DNA from 2 places in the Bariatricus sp. SGI.161 genome. Region 1 is predicted to be linked to the other one. Evidence: riboswitches for the same ligand, from Rfam matches in the RefSeq annotation. Region 1 holds a riboswitch; the other holds the start of a gene.
What was found. Region 1 has a riboswitch for glycine ahead of gcvT (glycine cleavage system aminomethyltransferase GcvT). Riboswitches for the same ligand answer to the same signal wherever they lie in the genome.
Positions count from the first base shown of each region.

Region 2: it holds a riboswitch for glycine, as region 1 does, so the genes downstream of both, ACQRBH_RS00400 (GrdX family protein) here and gcvT (glycine cleavage system aminomethyltransferase GcvT) in region 1, are expected to answer to the same signal.

Region 1 is NZ_JBNPLX010000005.1:72,063-79,342, forward strand. Features, by position in the region: gene ACQRBH_RS04405 (lipoate--protein ligase) at 1-148, opposite strand, end outside; gene gcvPB (aminomethyl-transferring glycine dehydrogenase subunit GcvPB) at 175-1,605, opposite strand; gene gcvPA (aminomethyl-transferring glycine dehydrogenase subunit GcvPA) at 1,609-2,919, opposite strand; gene gcvH (glycine cleavage system protein GcvH) at 2,952-3,332, opposite strand; gene gcvT (glycine cleavage system aminomethyltransferase GcvT) at 3,370-4,458, opposite strand; glycine riboswitch at 4,564-4,661, opposite strand; gene ACQRBH_RS04430 (MATE family efflux transporter) at 4,876-6,249, opposite strand; gene ACQRBH_RS04435 (homoserine dehydrogenase) at 6,255-7,280, opposite strand, start outside.
Region 2 is NZ_JBNPLX010000001.1:84,500-91,779, forward strand. Features, by position in the region: gene grdB (glycine reductase complex selenoprotein B) at 1-831, opposite strand, end outside; gene ACQRBH_RS00395 (glycine/sarcosine/betaine reductase component B subunit) at 849-2,129, opposite strand; gene ACQRBH_RS00400 (GrdX family protein) at 2,202-2,588, opposite strand; glycine riboswitch at 2,767-2,878, opposite strand; gene ACQRBH_RS00405 (alanine/glycine:cation symporter family protein) at 3,151-4,515, opposite strand; gene purB (adenylosuccinate lyase) at 4,749-6,182, opposite strand; gene purF (amidophosphoribosyltransferase) at 6,222-7,280, opposite strand, start outside.

The sequences.
Region 1 (7,280 bases):
TTCGTCCGATTACAACCGTATTTCTGTTCTGCCAGAGATACAAAATACATTCCTCTTTATCACAATGGAGGAGCAGATACTCCTCCACCGCAAGATTCTGATAGGGGTATGTATTAGCTGTTTCAATGTAAGTTATTTTATCTATCATTTTGATACCTCATTCAGAATGTCATTCTATTTTGAAAAATCATACCGGAGTACTGGATGCCTTGCCGCACCTACTTCATCCAGTCTTGTCACCGGCGTTGAGACAGGTGCCTGATGAAGCTGCTGCGCGTCTTCTTTGGCAAGCTCATATAATCCTCTGAATACACGGATTGCTTCATCCAGTGTTTCTTTGGATTCTGTCTCTGTCGGTTCCACCATCAAAGCCTCATCTACGATTAATGGGAAGTACATTGTCGGCGGATGAATGCCATTATCAAGAAGTCCCTTGGCAATATCCATTGCAGATACTCCTGTTGCTTTCTTAAGATCAGAAAGGCTCATAACAAACTCATGCATACATACTTCGTCATATGCCATCGTATAGATGTCCTTTAACTTATTCATCATATAATTTGCATTCAGGACAGCATTCTGGCTGGCTTGTGGGATTCCTTCTCTTCCAAGCGTCATGACATAAGTAAGCGCTCTGACTGCTACAAGGAAGTTACCATAGAAGCTCTTCATCTCACCGATACTGTGCTCTGCTTTCTCAAACTGCAGCTTTTCTGTACCTTTCACAAGTACAGACGGAAGGAACTGTGCCAGATGTTCTTTACAGCCGACCGGTCCACTTCCCGGGCCGCCTCCTCCATGAGGCGTTGAGAATGTTTTATGAAGATTCAGATGGATCACATCAAATCCCATATCACCTGGCCGTACCGTTCCCATAACGGCATTTAAGTTCGCACCGTCATAGTAGCACTGACCGCCGCATTCATGAATGATCTTCGTAATCTCAAGAATATTTTTATCAAACAGTCCAACCGTATTTGGATTGGTAAGCATCAGACCTGCCACATCATCTCCGGCTGCCTCGCGCAGTTTTTCAAGATCCACGCATCCATCCGGTCCTGATGGAATACTGACAACGGAGAACCCTGCCATCACTGCACTTGCCGGATTAGTACCATGAGCAGAATCCGGAACGATGATCTTGGTTCGTTTCTGATCTCCTCTGCTTTGATGATATGCTTTAATAAGGAGAAGCCCGGTAAACTCACCGTGGGCTCCTGCTGCCGGTTGTAATGTCATCTGACTCATGCCCGTAATCTCACACAGATATGACTCCAGTGTCTTCATAACTTCCATACATCCCTGTACCGTATGTGCCGGCTGAAGCGGATGAATCTCTGTAAATCCTGGCAATGCAGCCATATCCTCGTTGATCTTCGGATTATATTTCATGGTACAGGAACCAAGTGGATAGAATCCATCATTCACTCCATGACATTTCTTGGCAAGCTCCGTGTAGTGTCTGCTAATCTCATTTTCAGAAAGTTCCGGCAAATGTAATGCAAGTTCTCTCTGGTCTTTTTCCTCCGGCAAGACTACGTCTACATCACACTCTGGAAACAGACTCAGTCCTCTTCCTTCTTTTCCTTTCTCAAATATTAACATCCATTACACCTCCTTTATGATGGCAACTGCTCTGTCAATGTCTTCTTTACTGTTCATCTCGGTGCAGCACCACAAAATTCTATGTTCATCCAATGGATATCCTCCGAGGATTCCTTCTTGTTCCAGTGCATTCAATACCTTTTCAGAAGGAACATCTGATACAGTCACAAACTCATGGAAATATTCGCCTTTGTTCTCAATCTGATAACCGGCTTTCTCCAATTCTTTTGCCATGTAATGAGCCTTTGAAGTACATTGTGTTGCAACATTTTTCAATCCTTCGCCGCCTACAGACGCCAGATATACTCCAACCGCCAGCGCACACAGCGCCTGATTAGAACAGATATTGCTGGATGCTTTTTCTCTGCGGATATGCTGTTCTCTTGCCTGTAGAGTCAGTACATATCCAACTTTTCCATTATGATCCGTTGTCTGTCCTACGATTCTTCCCGGAAGCTTTCTTGTCATGGCTGATACACATGCCATAAATCCAACATACGGGCCGCCAAATGCAAGTGGAAGACCCAGAGGCTGTCCCTCTCCGACTGCCACATCTGCTCCATATTCTTTTGGTGTCTTGATGATTCCAAGAGAGATTGGATTCACACCCATGATATATTTTGCTCCTGCTTCATGTACAATCTCACCGATAGCCTGTGCGTCTTCCAGACTTCCATAGTAGTTTGGATGCTGAATATATACACAGGCCGTAGTGTCATCGATCAGTTCACGAAGTGCATCTACATCTGTAAGACCATCCTTCGAAGGGATCATAACCAGATCCATACCATTTCCAAAGCAATAGGTCTTCACTGTTTCTAATACCTTCGGATCTGTAGTCTCAGAAATAAGTGCTTTCTTTCTCTTTCTTTCCCGACACATTGCAATTCCTTCTGCCGCTGCAGTTGCGCCGTCATAGACAGATGCGTTCGAAGTATCCATTCCTGTAAGTTCACAGATCATCGTCTGATATTCAAAAATAGACTGCAGGATTCCCTGACTGATCTCTGCCTGATATGGCGTATATGCCGTCAACAGATTTTCTTTTGATATCACACTTTTTACAACCGATGGTATAAAATGTCTGTATGCTCCTGCGCCACGGAAAATCACAGGAAATACTTTATTTTTCTCTGCCATCTGCGTTACTTTTTTACGGACTTCCAGTTCAGACATTCCTTCCGGAATCTTAAGTCCACCTTTTACTTTTACTTCATCTGGAATATGCCCAAACAATTCTTCCATAGATCCAAAGCCAATCTCCGCAAGCATCTCTTTCTGTTCCTGCTTTGTACCCGGAATATAATTTCCCATAAAGCGTCACCGCCTTTCCTTAATCTGTTCTATTATGCCTGTTCACTCTCTACAAATGCCTTATATTCTTCTGCAGATAAGAGTTCTTCCTTTTCTGTAATATCTTTCACTTTTACAAACCATGCTTCATATGGTGCCTCATTAATCTTTTCTGGAGCATCCATGAGTTCTTCGTTAATCTCACATACAGTTCCGGAAACCGGTGCATACACATCAGATACTGCTTTAACAGATTCAACATCTGAAAATGCTTCGCCTACAGAGATCTCGTCTCCCTCTTCCGGAAGATTGACAAATACCAGGTCTCCAAGTTCAGACTGTGCATAGTCTGTAAGACCAATCACAGCAACATCTCCTTCTTCCTTTACCCATTCGTGTGACTTTGAATACAATAATTCTTCTCTTAATTCCATCGTTTTATCTCCTTTTTTTATATTGGCTTTTTATTTATTATTTACTTCTTTTATAGAATGGAAGTGCCACCACTTCTGCTTCTACTTTTCGGCCTCTTACTTCGACCTCTACCTTATCACCCAATTCTGCACTGCCTTCTGCAACCAGTGCCATTGCGATTGGATATCCAAGATATGGACAGTGCGTTCCGGAAGTAGTAAGACCAATCTTTTCTCCATCTTTAAATACTTCCTGATGCTCTCTGATAATTCCACGTCCGGTTACTTTCAGGCCGATACGTGTTCTCTGAGGTGCTTCCTTCTCTTCTAATGCCGCTTTGCCGATAAAGTCATCTTTCTTCATCTTTACTGCAAAACCCAGTCCTGTCTCTAATGGAGATACTGTATCGTCCATCTCATGACCATAGAGAGGCATTGCTGCTTCCATGCGAAGGGTATCTCTTGCTCCCAGTCCACATGGAATCAAACCGTCTTCTTTTCCGGCTTCCAGAAGAGCATCCCACATTTTCTCAGCATTGCTGCTGTCAAGATAAAGCTCTACTCCATCTTCTCCTGTGTATCCAGTCTTAGAAATAATACAAGGAATTCCGGCAACTTCTGTATCAAACACAGCATGATAATACTTCTTTGGAATATTCTCTTCCGCCGTAAGCTTTTTTAAGATCTCCATTGCTTTTGGTCCCTGCAATGCCAGCTGTACATACTGCTCTGACACATCAGTAAATATCACTTCTCCAAACTGGTGATCCAACATCCACTGATAATCCTTATCTTTATTTGCTGCATTTACTACGATAAAGTAATGGTCATCTGATTTCTTATATACAATCAGATCATCCACTGTACCGCCATTCTCATTGCACATCGGGCTATATCTTGCCTGACCGTCTACCATATTGTCAAAATTGTTCGTCAGAATCATCTGAAGATTCTGGAGTGCATCTTTTCCTTCACACAGCACTTCACCCATGTGAGATACATCAAATAATCCGGCTTGTGTGCGGACAGCCATATGTTCTTTGATCACTCCGGTTCCATACTGTACCGGCAGTAAATATCCGCCAAATGGTACGATCTTTCCTCCGGCTTTCACATGTGCATCATATAATGGGGTTTTCAATTCCATTTTTGCTCCTCCTTCTTTAACAGCTTTCTTCTGTCAAACAAGAGAAAAAGGACTGCATGATCCATCTGGATCGCACAGTCCCCTGTCGTTTGTCCTTCAGAGTATTGTCCGGATTCGATTCCTTTTGCCTGAGAGTTTCAATTTTCCTCTTGCCCCTTCGGCGTTCTGATAACAAGAACCAGAATCTCTCTCGAATCCATCAGCCAACTTCTTGTTTTTTATTTTTCCTTATTATATCCGTCGATTTTTTCTTTGTCAACGCGATTTTTTGTGTGTAATTTACAACAATCCGGTTATTATATTCACAATTTTGTTGCATTTTTCACATATCAGGAACAATCCCCATAAACTCAGGCTTTTCAACAAGTTACTCTGATGGTTGATTATTTATTTTTTCAATGAATACATTATAATTTTTTATATTCCATCTTCACGAAATTTTTTCAATTCGCGGACAGAATATCCGATTGCAACGACAGCTGCAGCTCCATCTGCAATCGGCCCCGCATACATTACTCCATCAATTCCCATAAAGAGTGGGAAGATTAAAATCAACGGAAGTAGGAAGATAATCTGCCTCGTCAGTGATACTACAATCCCCAGTTTCGCCTTCCCGATGGACGTAAAGAATCCGGAAGACATCGGCTGAATTCCATTGATAAATGTCATGAGCATAAAGATGCGAAAATATCTTTCTGCAAACCGGAAGTATTCTTCACTTCCGGTACCAAATATGCTGACCAGCTGCCGCGGAAAGAGCTGAAAGCATAAAAAGAAAATGATGCCTATTGTCAAAGATATCTGAAATGCTTTCTTGTAAGTCTGTTTTACCCGGTCATACTGTCCTGCTCCATAATTAAATCCCCAGATTGGCTGACATCCCTGAGAGATTCCAATACAGATGGCCATAAAGACCATATTTACCTTTGAAATAACTCCTACACAGGCAAGCGGAATATCGGTTCCATACATAGACTCTGCGCCATAATGCCGCAAAGTATTATTCATCACGATCTGAACAATCGCCATAGCAATCTGGTTAATGCAGGACGCCATTCCCAGGGAGACAATGGCTCTCAGGTACTTCCCTTTTGGACGGAGCATTGACCAACTCAGTTCTAATTTTCGAAACCGTAGGAAATACACGATTACCAGAATCCCTGATATAATCTGCCCAATAATAGTGGCCCAGGCTGCTCCTTTAATTCCCCAGTGAAATCCAAAGATAAACAGAGGATCCAATATCGTATTGATAATTGCCCCAGTCAACATGCATGCCATGGAATAAGTCGGACTTCTGTCTGCCCGGATCAGATGATTGCCACCTGTTGTCAGAATCAGAAACGGGATTCCAAACGCTGTAATTCCTGTATAATCCTGTGCATATGGCAATACATCCGGTGTCACTCCGAATAACTGTAGAAGAGGATCCAAAAAAAATAATACAACCACAGCAATGATCACACCGCAGATAACCAGCATTGCAAGGCCAGTCCCGACAATCTTGCTTGCTTCTTCTGATTCACCGGCTCCTGACTTTAGATTAAAATTAGATGCGCTTCCGATCCCCAACAAAAGAGCCGTTGCCGTACAGATAATAGAAATCGGAAATGCAATATTAGTGGCCGCATTTCCCAGCATTCCAACTCCCTGTCCGATAAAGATCTGGTCCACGATATTATATAGGGAACTCACCAGCATACTGATGATGGCGGGGATTGCAAATTTTGCAATTAATTTCTCAATACGCTCTGTTGCCAGCGGATTCATTATATTTCTTCTTTCATTCATAATTCCTAGTATTCCCTGATCACGCTGCTGATTTCACGAGTAGTCTCCATATCTTTGAGATGCTCCAGAGCATCCTCCATATGATATTCCTTTACTGCTTCTGTCACGATAACCAGTTCAGCGACCCCGTCCGTAATGATTTTCTGGATTACTTTCGAGATACTGACCTGATGCACGCCAAATACACTGGCGATTGCTGCCAGAACCCCCGGTTTATTATCCACCTGCATGCGCAGGAAAAACTTATTCTTTACCTCACGAAATTCCTTCACCTTCGTCTCACGGTAACAAGTACAGCTGATTCTTCCGGTGCAGTGATACTGAATATCTCTCACCACATCAATGACATCTCCCATAATGGCACTGGCCGTTGGAAATTCTCCGGCACCACGTCCGTAGAACATGACATCATCCACTGCATCTCCATGTACGAATACTGCATTGAAGGAATCTCTTACTGATGCAAGAGGATGCTCCTGAGGAATCATCATCGGATGTACAGATACCTCAATACCATCTTCTGTATTATGTGCAACCCCCAGTAACTTGATCACATTGCCAAATTCCTTTGCATAATTGATATCCCTTGCAGAGATCTTCGTAATGCCTTCCGTATATACATCGGAAAATGTCACTCTGGAATGGAACGCGATGGAAGCCATAATCGCAACTTTTCTTCCTGCATCCAGTCCCTCGATATCTGCAGTCGGATCTGCCTCTGCATAACCAAGTTCCGTCGCTTTTGCCAGTGCTTCATCAAAATCCATTCCTTCTTCAAACATCTTTGTCAGGATATAATTGGTCGTTCCATTGACAATTCCGATCACTTCATCCATTTCATTTGCAGCCAGACACTGCTTCAATGGACGAATGATCGGGATACCTCCGGCCACCGCTGCTTCAAAAAGGAAATCCACGCCATTATTCTCTGCCGCATCCAGAAGTTCTCTTCCATACTCTGCGACCAGATCTTTGTTCGCCGTCACCACATTCTTTCCGGAATTTAATGCCTCCAGAATCATCGTCTTCGC
Region 2 (7,280 bases), on a different contig from region 1:
ACCATGAGCGGTTTCATATGTCTCTTCGGTAAGATCCATAACACCAGCGATATCATACTCACCATAGTGAGATGCACTTGAACTTTCAATATGATCTGGATTTCCTTTTGGTACAATACCACCAGAAGTAACCAGAGCGATCTTAGCATGAGCAAGATCTTTTACTGCCGGATTCGGAGCTACTCTATCGAAGTCAGGCATTGGATATTCTGTAACAAACGGTTTGTCAGCCAATTTCTTGATAAGCATCTTAACAGCTCTCTGAGATCCTCTTTCTTTTTCAAAGAAGTTCACACGAACACCATTTGGAATATATCCTTCTTCACAAGAAGCGCCAATCGGCTCACCTTTTCCAACTTTTAATGCAAGAGGAGCTAATTTTTTAATAGCATCTCTCATACCTGCTGCACTGTTCTTTGTAGATACAATATATACCTTATCTTTGAACATATCAGCACCTGGATTTTCAACATACATACCAGTTACAGCCGGAATTCCAAGTTCTTCCTGAACTGCTGCTGCGATAGTTCCGCAAGCAACACCATAACGTCCAGCGTTAAATGCAGGACCAGCAACGAATACATCTGGATTCTGCTCTTTTACCATAGCGAGGATATCAGCTTTTGCTTTATCAAGGTTCTCATTAAAGTAAGAGTCACCACAAACGATTGTAGCAATAATCTCTGCTTCATCCCCAAAATTCTGTGTCAATGCCATACCCGGTCCAACGATCTCGCCAACACGAATCTCAGCCGGATAATCTGCTTTCTCTTCTCCACCAATCTGTGCAAAGAACTGATTGATGTAATGAACAACTTTTAATTTAGCCATTATATTATCCTCCCTTCCTATCTTGCGCTCAGCTTATTGAAACCGGTCTCATTAGTTGCACCTGTGAGTACCTGAAGCTCAACTTCCAGAGATCCATCTTCGCGAAGTGTCTCTTCACTTGCTCCGGCAATCTTGGTTACATAATCCAAAGTTCCAATTACTTTATCAAGTTTTGGCAGGATAATTACCTGGTTTGCATTTCCGCCAGTTACTACTGCATCTGCAGCTGCATCAGCATCAGCCAATGACTGAGACTTTCCATCACGTCCAGCATATTCATCTGTAATGATTACAGTTTTAACACCTTCAGCTTCGATCTTCTTACAGTTCATGATAAGGTCTGTATCTGGGTTACCAAATCCTTCCTGAGATACAATAACGCCATCCAGATCCAACATCTTACACAGCTTAGCTGTCCAATCAGAAGAACGCTGTTTATCTGCCAGGTATACATTTTCATTTGTGATGATCTGGCATACAAAGTTTAATGTTTTTCCGTGCTGTTCAAACAGATCATGTACAACTGGATTGTTCAAGTGTACATATGTAGGGTTTTTATCACAAGCAGACACACAGTTACCAGATACGATTGCACCGTCCATAATCTCTGTTGGGCTTAAGATTGTAGGAACGATTTTCTTTGCATCCACACCATATACATATGTGTCATGTAATAATCCCTGACTCTGAAGCATCTGAACATATGCAACTCTTGGAAGATCTGGATATTTTTCCATACCTTCTTTAATTGTGCATGTCTCATATACTTTTGTCTCATCAGGTGTCAAGTCACGAGCTAATTCCCCAATATAAACTGCAACTCTGAATCCTGCGAAACGAACAGCCTTCTCATAATCATGCTGTTTGATTCCATCAACTGGTTCACATACCATTACCAGGTTCAAGGTCTTTGAGAAAGGTGTATAGTCAGCTCCCGGACCTGTCATATCAATGATACCTTCCTGGAAACCAACGATCTTACCTGCTGTTACTACAGCCATTCCTTTTAATGCATAAGTTTTTCCTTCACCAACTGTATCAACCTTAGAGATAACGCCTGGGAAGATTCCCCCTCTTCCTTCAACTTTAACTCTTGGTTCGATTACGTCTTTAACTGGTGTAATTCTTACTGACTCACCTGGTTTTGCAATGTCAAATGATACGCTCTTAATCTTCTCATCCTCAAGAGCGACAGCCTTAACGGCTTCTTCGGATACATAAAGGATTCCGTCTTCAATCTTAGACTCAGCTGCGAACTGAATATCCTTAATGTAAATGTGTCCCATTTCTAATCTCACTTGTAGTTCCCTCCTTCAAGAAATTTGATATTATTGTGTAAGCTTTAACGCTTTTACAACCTCACTTATGACCTACCACGCATCAGCCGATGCCATTCCACTTTCCAGCAAGGTCCAGTCAATCAACTGAAAATCGTCATATACCGAAGCTTTATATTTGTCTGATTTAAACTCAAACTTCTGGCACGCTTGTATGGCGTTTTCAATCAACGTAAGAGACCTCTCGTCGATCTCCCCCTTTCCCTCCGTAATCATTATGGATTTGTATGGTGTTTCATTAGGCTTCACGCTCCCCGACAATGGATGCGTCAGAAGCAAATGACCTTCGTGGATTCTGTCTCTGACTTCTTTTAGAATCTCTTCGTAAGAAATCTCCTTGTATTCTACGTTGTGCGTCTCCTTAAGCTTATCAAAAACCAGTGGATTATTCGTTATAATGATGTATTTCTTTTGATTCACGTTCCACTTTCTCCTTTCAGTCAATCTGCCAGCCCATATGAAAAATCATACTAAATGCATAGCAATTAAAAAAGGACGATTCAAACACAACCATGTGCGTAATCGTCCTTTTCTGTCTTTTGCCCTGATAATGTATTCCTTATAAAGCTTTATCATACAGCACAAGATTCAGAATGTGGTACATTCTCCAGTCCTTTTGCCTGAAAGTTTCGCCTCATATACATTCACCACTTTATATAAGGTTTGCCTCTTCGGCGGTCAAAAACCTGACTCTCTCTTGGAAAATATCATCCCACTCTTATATTTTATGTATAGACATTTTCAATATATTCTCATTCAATACTCGACATGATTTATCGAATTCCTGAATATATTCAATTGCCTATATCTATAATAGCGTATTGTTATTTTTTTTGCAACCGCTATCTTAAAATTAAATTATTTTATGCACATTGCACCAATATTTACTTCTTTTTTTGTTGATTTTGTCCTTTGCAATTATTGAAGCTTTCTATTCTTATCAACAAAAATTCTCATTACTTTCTATAGAAATAACGAATAGTTATTTATTCTTTTTATTTTTAAAGTAATCATTATGCACTTCTTTAATCACTCCGCTAAGTGCAAACAGTGCAAGAATGTTCGGAATAACCATCAGGGAGTTGAAACAATCCTGCATTGTCCATACAAGCTCAACCTCTGCAAGTGATCCAAGGAACACGCAAACCGCCACAACCACAGAATACACTTTTACTGCTTTTGCTCCAAAAAGATACTTGATATTGGCCTGTCCAAAGAAATACCATCCAAGGATAGTAGAAAAAGCAAAGAACAACATACATACAGCAATAAAGATATCTCCACCTTTTCCATATAATGTTGAGAATGCATACTGGCTTAACTCTGCTCCGGTAAGTCCAGTCGGAATAGAATGTGTTGTAATAATTACGAGAGCTGTCAGGTTCAGAATTATGAATGTATCAATAAACACACCGATCATAGCCACAAACCCCTGCTCTACCGGATGATTTACTTTTGCCACGGCATGAGCATGAGGTGTTGAACCCATACCAGCCTCATTAGAGAACAAACCTCTTGCAACACCCTTTGTCAGTGCAAGCTTGATTGTTGCACCAGCCGCACCACCGACAACCGCAGACGGTGCAAACGCACCTACAATAATAGATTTGAACGCATAAGGAATCTCTTTAAAATTATAGATAATGACAATCAATGAACCTATAATATAAAGTGCTGCCATAGCCGGAACAATCATCTCAGTAATCTTAGCAATACGTCCCATGCCTCCAACAAACACAAACAGAGCTACAACTGCAAGAATAGCACCCATAACCCATTTTGGGATTCCAAATGCTGTATTCCATGCTGCCGCAATAGAATTGGACTGCACAGCATTACCCATGAAACCAAGCGCAAGCACAATCAGGATTGCAAATGCACCTGCAAGGAACTTGCCAAATGGTCCTTGAAATGCTGCACGAATATAGTAAACAGGACCACCTGTCACAACTCCGTCATCACCAATCTTCTTATATTTCTGTGCCATAACTGCCTCTGCATAGATTGTTGCCATTCCAAGGAATGCTGCAATCCACATCCAGAAGATTGCTCCCGGTCCACCGACTGCAAGCGCCGTTGCCGCACCGGCGATATTACCAGTACCTACCTGAGCCGCAATGGCTGTAGCCAGTGCCTGGAAAGAAGACATACCATCATTTCCTGCCTCACCTTTTTTACCGAAAAGTCCACCAAATGTTCTTCTCATTCCCTCGCCGAAGCCCTTTATCTGAATGAATCCGAGCTTCACAGTAAACCAGATACCGCCACCCAAAAGTGCTACGATCAGAATGTAGTTTGAAAGATAACTGCCAATAGTTGAAAAAATGTTATTTAATGCTGCCTCCACAACATGACCCCCTTCATTGTATTGATATTTTGAATAACATTATTCGATGTGTCTATAATATCACTCACCTCTTTTTTCTTCAATAATTGCAGAGAATTTTGAAGAATTTTCGTCACTTTTGCCATTTTATGACTTTCGTCAGTCATTACCCAACAAAAAAACGGCGTAAACACGCCGTTTACGCCATTTAAGATTTTTCAAAAAAACACTTGATTTTTTATTTTTTGGTAATATTAAACATTGATTTCCGCAGTCATACCAAGGACATCCTCATTGGCATCCAGAACCGGTTTCACAACATTTTCAAGGAACGCTTCTACCTGCACAGATGCACGACCTGTATATTTTGCCGGATCCATTGTTTTCTTCAGCTCATCCAATGTCAGATTGAATGCCGGATCAGCCGCAATCAGTTCGAGAAGATTATTATCCAGCCCTTTTTCTTTCACATTACGGCCTGCTTCCATTGACAACTCACGAATTCTTTCATGAAGTTCCTGTCTGTCGCCACCAGCTTTCACAGCATCCATCATAATATTCTCTGTTGCCATAAACGGGAGTTCAGACATAAGTCGTTTCTCAATCACCTTTGGATATACCACCAAACCATCTACTACATTCAGGCACAGATCAAGAATACCATCAATTGCAAGAAAACCTTCCGGTACGCTGAGACGCTTATTAGCAGAATCATCCAGAGTTCTTTCAAACCACTGTGTTGCGGAAGTGACAGCCGGATTCAGTGCATCAATCATAACATATCTCGAAAGCGAAGCAATTCTTTCACTTCTCATTGGATTTCTCTTATATGCCATTGCAGAAGATCCTATCTGTGTCTTCTCAAATGGTTCTTCCACTTCTTTCAAATGCTGAAGAAGTCGGATATCATTCGAGAACTTGTGTGCACTTGCCGCAATGCCTGCAAGAACGTTTAATACTCTGGTATCTACCTTACGAGAATATGTTTGTCCGGATACTGGGTAGCACGCTTTAAATCCCATCTTCTCTGCGATCATCGGATCAATTTTATCAATCGTCTCCTGGTCGCCATCAAACAATTCCAAGAAACTTGCCTGTGTTCCAGTGGTTCCTTTAGAGCCCAGTAATTTAAGACTTCCTTTTACATATTCCAAATCTTCAAGATCCATCATAAACTCTTGCATCCAAAGTGTTGCACGTTTTCCAACAGTTGTCGGCTGAGCCGGCTGAAAATGTGTAAATGCCAGAGTCGGAAGGTTCTTATATTCATCAGCAAATTTCGCAAGTTCTGCTATTACATTAATCAGCTTTGTTCTCACCAATTCCAAAGCATCAGACATTAAAATGACATCTGTATTATCGCCAACATAACAAGAAGTAGCACCCAAATGAATGATCCCCTTTGCTTTAGGACACTGCTGTCCATACGCATATACATGCGACATAACATCATGACGCACAATTTTCTCTCTTTCTTTTGCTACATCATAGTTGATATCATCTGCATGAGCTTTTAATTCTTCAATCTGTTCTTCTGTAATTGGCAGTCCCAATTCCTTTTCTGTTTCTGCAAGAGCGATCCAAAGTCGTCTCCATGTTCTGAACTTTTTATCTGGCGAAAAGATGTATTGCATCTCCTTACTAGCATAACGCTCAGAAAGCGGGCTTTGATATCTGTCATTACTCATAATCTGATTCTCCTTTTCTTTTTCCTTGTTACAGATCTACTACTCAAATGCCAGGGAAACATCTTTCCCCGGTACTTTTACTGGATATTTGCCGGTAAAACAAGCATCACAATAGCTCAGATTCCCTACCATATCCTTTAATTTGTCAATCTCCATATATCCCAGTGAATCCGCCCCTATCATCTCACGAATCTGTTCTGTCGTATGTGAATGGGCAATCAGCTGTTCATTAGATGGTACATCGGTACCAAAATAGCAAGGATACAAGAATGGCGGCGAACTGATCCTGACATGAACTTCTTTCGCCCCTGCTTTCTTCAACATTTTAATAATATTGGCACTGGTAGTTCCTCTTACAATAGAATCATCTACCATAACAATTCTTTTCCCCTTGACTACTTCTTCGATAACATTCAGCTTGATTTTGACACTGCTGACTCTCTCACTTTGTTTTGGTTTAATAAAAGTCCTGCCGACATAACTGTTTTTATGAAATGCCATTCCGTAGGGAATTCCAGACTGTTCCGAATATCCTTTTGCAGCTACCAGACCAGAATCTGGCACACCAACTACCAGATCCGCATCCACAGGATAAGACTCTGCCAATGCTTTTCCCGCAACAATTCTCGAATGATAAACATTTACGCCATCCATACAGCTATCTGTTCTGGCAAAATAAATATATTCAAAGATACATCTTGCCTGTTTCGCAGGATGAATTGCCATCGACATGTCGGATTTGATTCCTTTTTTCGTAATGCTTACGATTTCACCCGGTTCCACATCTCTGACAAATTCGGCCCCAACTGCCGCAATCGCGCAACTTTCAGAAGCCAAAAAATAAGTATTATCTCTTTTTCCGATACAAAGAGGTTTGAAACCATATGGATCTCTTGCACCAATCATCTTTCTCGGAGAACTTACTACCAATGCATAAGCACCTTCTATTTTTTTCATGGCCTTTTTTACTGCATCTTCGGCATTCTTCGTCTTCAGACGTTCTCTTGCAATATGATATGCAATCACTTCAGAATCAATGGTTGTCTGGAAAATAGCCCCCGTATATTCCAATTCATGCCGAAGTTCCACTGCATTCGT